DNA from 2 places in the Vibrio kanaloae genome. Region 1 is predicted to be linked to the other one. Evidence: predicted binding sites of a transcription regulator. Region 1 holds the regulator's gene; the other holds the start of a gene.
The links. Region 1 encodes CRP, which controls carbon source genes, mostly activating them, when cyclic AMP is high. Its sites were predicted from a motif close to TGTGANNNNNNTCACA; they were not measured.
Positions count from the first base shown of each region.

Region 2: malT (HTH-type transcriptional regulator MalT) is a predicted target of CRP. The motif match lies at 1,460-1,475, and genes of this name have one in related genera.

Region 1 is NZ_AP025497.1:303,821-306,997, reverse strand. It holds gene OCV24_RS01370 (hydrolase) at 1-55, shown strand, start outside; gene OCV24_RS01365 (YheU family protein) at 175-387, shown strand; gene OCV24_RS01360 (phosphoribulokinase) at 465-1,334, shown strand; gene crp (cAMP-activated global transcriptional regulator CRP) at 1,575-2,207, shown strand; gene OCV24_RS01350 (DUF1338 domain-containing protein) at 2,312-3,103, opposite strand.
Region 2 is NZ_AP025498.1:573,194-576,370, reverse strand. It holds gene OCV24_RS16830 (glycogen/starch/alpha-glucan phosphorylase) at 1-1,098, opposite strand, end outside; gene malT (HTH-type transcriptional regulator MalT) at 1,667-3,177, shown strand, end outside.

The sequences.
Region 1 (3,177 bases):
TTGGTTGGAAGAAGCATTACCCGCCTACTATGAAAGTCTCCAAGATTCGGCATAATGCCCGGACGTTATAAAAATAAGCTTAGCCTTGGTAAAAAGGGGGAGTGATAATGTCACTAGACACACTCATCAACGTACCAATGAACATACTCATGAACATAAAAGAGAGAAGTATTTATGATCATCCCATGGCAAGACATCGCGCCAGAGACACTGGAAAACCTCATCAAAGAGTTCGTACTGCGTGAAGGTACAGACTACGGCGACGTAGAGGTTTCATTACAGAACAAGATTGACCAAGTGAAACATCAATTAGCCTCGGGAGAGGTCAGCATCGTGTTTTCTGAGCTACATGAAACCGTTGATATCCAAGTCATAAAACGCTTCTAGGCTGCGCTTAGAAAGGAGCCGTGTTATAGTAAAAGTCGATTGCTAACAAGTATGTTACTCAAACGACAAGGGTTGTCATGTCCGCTAAACATCCAATTATTGCGGTGACGGGTTCATCTGGAGCCGGCACCACCACTACCTCAGAAGCCTTCCGCAAAATGTTCAATATGATGGACGTGAAGGCCGCTTGGGTTGAAGGGGATAGTTTCCATCGCTTTACTCGACCAGAAATGGATGTCGAAATCCGCAAGGCACGCGCGCAAGGTAAGCACATCAGCTACTTTGGTCCACAGGCTAACGATTTTGGCGCATTAGAAGAATTCTTCCATCAGTATGGTAATGAAGGCACCGGTAAAGTACGGAGTTATCTGCACACCTTCGATGAAGCCGTGCCTTACAATCAAATGCCAGGTACCTTTACGCCATGGCAAGAGATCCCTGAAAATTCAAATGTGATGTTCTACGAAGGCCTACACGGCGGTGTAGTAGACGGAGACATCAACGTCTCTAAACATGTCGACCTGCTAATCGGTATGGTGCCAATCGTGAACCTTGAATGGATACAAAAATTCGTTCGTGACACACGCGATCGCGGGCACTCGCGTGAAGCAGTAATGGACTCAATTGTTCGTTCAATGGATGATTATCTTAACTACATTACTCCTCAATTTTCACGTACTCATATCAATTTTCAACGAGTTCCAACCGTAGATACATCCAACCCACTCAACGCCAAAGGGATCCCTAGTTTAGACGAGAGCTTCGTAGTTATACGTTTGCGTGGCATCAAAAACGTCGATTTCCCATACCTTTTGGCAATGATTGATGGCTCATTTATGTCTCGCCACAACACGCTTGTCGTGCCAGGAGGAAAAATGAGTTTTGCTATGGAGCTCATTGTAAGACCAATCCTGCAACAGCTCATCGAAACCGGAAAAATAGGTTAACGGTACGTCGTTCTTATTGATTACTTTTCATACCGTGATCATGTGCACAATTTTGCGTAAAAAATCGTAGCTTGGTCACGATTAAAATCAAGAAATAGTACCTGAAAAAGGATACTATTCTTAAACGAAACACAAGATAGCTTGCAGCACTCAACTAGTGCTCTTATCCTAACGAGTCAATCCAGGCTTAGCTAAAATACGGAAAGCAGCAAGCATACCCTGCAGAGGAAGTAAGATATTATGGTTCTAGGTAAACCCCAAACCGATCCAACATTAGAGTGGTTCCTTTCACACTGTCATATTCATAAGTACCCTTCAAAAAGTACTTTGATTCATGCTGGTGAAAAGGCAGAAACCTTGTACTACATTGTGAAAGGTTCTGTGGCAGTTCTTATCAAAGACGAAGAAGGTAAGGAAATGATTCTTTCTTACCTAAACCAAGGCGACTTCATCGGTGAGCTTGGCTTATTCGAAGAAGACCAAGAGCGTACTGCGTGGGTTCGAGCAAAATCTCCTTGTGAAGTTGCTGAGATTTCTTTCAAGAAATTCCGCCAACTTATCCAAGTGAACCCAGACATCCTGATGCGTCTTTCAGCGCAAATGGCAAGCCGCCTACAAGTAACTAGCCAAAAAGTTGGTGACTTAGCGTTCCTTGACGTAACCGGTCGTATCGCTCAAACGCTACTAAACCTAGCGAAACAACCCGATGCAATGACTCACCCTGACGGCATGCAAATCAAGATCACTCGTCAAGAAATTGGCCAGATCGTTGGTTGTTCTCGTGAGACAGTAGGTCGTATCTTGAAGATGCTAGAAGAGCAGAACCTAATTTCTGCACACGGTAAAACTATCGTGGTATACGGCACTCGTTAATCTCGATTAGCTGAGCCAAAAATTTGAAAGCCACCAAATGCAAATTTGGTGGCTTTTTTTGTTTTTTGAAGATGCGAGAGCGTTACGAAATAGAGCTTCGTCCGTTAACCGTTGGTGCTTTCAAAAATCTTGTCAGCCGATGCTGCGACAAACCCGGTATAAAGCTCACCATTCGCCATCGCATAGCGCTTAGCAAACTCATAGAAGCCACCAGGAATCGTCTCATTGCCTTCAACAAATGAAACTGGGACTTTATCTGCCATTGTTGATGATTGTTCTAATAAGACCTCTGGAGAGCCTTTAACCTCACCTCCAGACGCATTGATAGTGAATCCCGACTCATTCAGATAGTCATTCACGGCCTGCACTTCATCGAATTTATTAAGTTGGTTCACACTCACCGTAAAGTGGTTAGCTCCATATCCATGAGCCGCTAACCAAGACGCGTATTCACTCTCTTTTGCTAGCACTTGGAAATCTGCGAAGCTCAAATCCCAGAGACGACCACCAAACAAGAATTCATGACCTTGAAGCTGACTTGCATCAACTTGCTCAACCAACTTAGCAACGATCTGTTGCAACTCACTTGAGCACTCTTCTACCTTCAATTCACTAATGAACACTTTCGGCTGTTTTGGATCTGGATGCTCGTAATGCTTAGCAACTAGCTTCTTGCTCTCAAACAGGTAATCGCCACACGCTTTATAACCTAACTCAAGGAAAGGCTTAGCCAGCGTTTCAATTCCCAGCGGAGCTACATTGAAAGTACGCAGTGCAATATGATCATTAATCAGCGCTTCGTCTTCTTTTAGCAACTGGTGTACTTTCTCAGCCGATGGGCACAGCCTGTGAATGTAATCATCCCATAGTGATTTAAATAGTAGATCGGGCGTCATGGTGACTCCTTGTCAGAGATTCTAGCAAGCTAGTAATTTGGATTAGAAAGGGAGAGGCTGAGACACAAAGTCAG
Region 2 (3,177 bases), on a different replicon from region 1:
TTCTGGAAGTAACGTGTGGTTCGTGTAAGCGAACGTATGAGCACTGATTTCCCATGCTTGATCCCAAGATAGACCTTTCTCGTCGATCAAAATGCGCATTAGTTCAGGGATCGCGATCGTTGGGTGCGTATCGTTCAGTTGAATCGTTTCTTGCTTCGGCAGATCTTCTAGAGAGAAACCTGTTGCTTCGTGGCGACGTAGAATATCGCGAACAGACGCTGCTGAGTGGAAGTACTGCTGCATTAGACGCAGAGTCTTACCTTTCTCGTGGTTGTCGTTCGGGTAAAGTACTTTAGTGATGTTGCCTGCATCGATTAGCGAGTGTTGCGCTTCGAAGTAATCACCGTTGTTAAAGCTTGCTAGTGAGAATGGTGCAATTGCCTGACATTCCCAAAGACGCAGCGGGTAAACCGTGTTTGACTCGTAACCTACGATAGGTAGATCCCAAGGCATTGCTTTTACTTCCATACCTGGAACCCAAGTACGTACTTCTTTACCGTCAATGAATTCAACGTCTACATGACCGTAAAAACCAATGTGCTGTGCTAGTTCTGGACGAGCGACTTCCCATGGGTAACCTTCAACACCACGCCATGCGTCTGGTGATTCTTGTTGGCGACCGTTTTGAAAAGACTGTTTGAATAGGCCGTATTCATAGTGAAGACCGTAGCCTACTGTTGGGTATTCTTGAGCGGCACAAGAATCCATGAAACAAGCAGCTAGTCGACCAAGACCACCATTACCTAATGACGGGTCGCGTTCTTCTTCTAGAAGGTCAGTTAGGTTTTGACCTAGCTCTTCCATTGCATGAGTGATCTGTTCGTATAGACCCATGCTGATCAAGTTGTTACCTGTTAGACGACCAATCAAAAACTCTAGTGATAGGTAGTTAACGCTCTTCGCGTTCTTAATTTTTTCGTCATTTTCAGTAGCTAGCAGGTCAAAGGTTGTCAATTCTGCTAACGCGCGGCCCATTGCTAGGTACCATGCACGGCTATCTGCGTTTTCAATTGTTGTTGCGTAGGTCGCAGACAAATGCTTCTTAACGCTCTCTTGGAACGACACTTTATCGAAAGTTTTTTGCTGAGTTGGTTTCATTTCAGAAATCTCGCTTTTAATAGTTCTAATTCATCTATGACATATCGTGCATGGTCACCATAAACTAAACATCCTCCCGGCCTTACAACTAACTAGGAGTAGATTAGAGGGCGTAGGGGGCGTACCGAGATTTGGTTAGTGATCTGACTCTCATGTTCTGAGTTAGAACAAAATCTTGGAGTGACCAAGATCACAAGCTCCCGTCGGATAACTTAACTTCAATTGATGTAACTTTTATTTACGTCTCTAAAAGTCATTGCTAAATCTGATATTCAGATCACGAAATTTGTTTAGCATCTCATTCTTTTACAGAGAAACCGGTGTAAGAGAAGGAGAAGTCACATTCACAAACCGCACCTAAGGTGACTTAAATCACAAATAAAGGGCGTAGAACATCAAAAACATGCAGGAGTGCAAGGTTTCTGTGGAGGATCATAGTCGGTATCGTTTCGCTTCACGTACCATAAACGAAGACTTAAGTAATTAGGCTAATGTCATTGGACAAGCACTCAACAATAGATTGGGATAATCCAGAACATAAGCCACGAAATAGGTGAAAAACTTCGATATGTGGATCCCTTCAAAACTGACCCGTCCCGGCCGCTTACACAATGCGATTCTACGACCTAGGGTTCTCGATCTGCTTCAGAACGCAGATTGTTACAAGCTGGTGCTATTTCGCTCCCCAGCAGGGTATGGCAAAACCACAATGGCCGCGCAATGGCTAGTAGATAAGCCTAATGTGGGTTGGTACAGCATTGATGATAGTGACAACGATCCATTTCGCTTTATTAACTATCTATTGCAATCACTCAATAAAGCGACTCAAAATATCTGTCCTAATGCCCAAAAGCTGGCAGAGAAAAGACAGTTTTCATCGCTGCATTCGTTATTAAGTGAAGTTTTCGCAGAAATGTCTGAGTTCCATCATGAATGTTTCCTTGTGTTGGACGACTACCACTTGGTTAACAATGATGACATTCATGAAGCAATGCGCTTTTTCCTCAAACATATGCCCGACAACCTGACGCTCGTTGTAACCAGCCGAGGAACACCACCACTCGGTACCGCCAACCTGCGCGTACGTGACTTAATGATAGAGCTAGGTAACGATTCACTGGCTTTTGATACTGAAGAGACCACGCGCTTTTTCAACCAACGCGTAGCCGATGGCATTGATGACATCACAGCAGACAGCATTTGTACTTATGTAGAGGGTTGGCCTTCTGCCTTGCAACTTATAGCGCTGCAAGCCCAACATCAAAAACGTACTCTAGCGCAATCAGCGGAGTCGTTCTCACACTTTAACCATGCTCATCTTTGGGACTATTTGGTGGAAGAAGTGTTCGACTTGTTAGACAAAGAAACTCGACAATTCTTAATGCAGTGCTCTGTGCTTGATCACTTCAACGACGAGCTAGTATGTGCACTCACTCAACGTGAAGACGCGCTCGGTATGATCGAGTCACTCAATCGATTTGGCCTGTTCATCTACCCTCTTGAAGGTGAGAAAAACTGGTACCGCTTCCATAACCTATTTGGTGAATTTCTCGCGCACGAACGCCAAGCACGAATTCCGCAACAAGAAGCTGAATTGCATCGAAGTGCGGCTAAAGCTTGGATCAAACAGAAAACGCCTCATCAAGCTCTTCGACATGCACAGCGTGCTGACGACCCACAATTGATTGTTCAGATCTTAAGTGATCACGGATGGCAGATGTTCAACCAAGGTGAGCTCTCTTCATTAGAGATGGCGATCAAGCAACTGACACCTGACCAACTTTACAGTGAACCTAAACTGTCAATGTTGCGCGCATGGCTGGCACAAAGTCAGCATCGATATGATCAAGTAGGCACCTTGCTGGAAGAAGCCGAAGCGCAATATCAAGCTCGAAATATTGAGCTTGATACTCAACAACAAGGGCAGTACAACTCCCTGCGTGCGCAAGTAGCCATCAACAGTAATGAACCTGAAAAAGCGCTAGAATTAGCCGAACTTTCATTAAGTCAACTAAATACAACGGTATACCGTAGCCGTATAGTAGCGACCTCTGTTGTTGGTGAAGTGAACCATGTTAT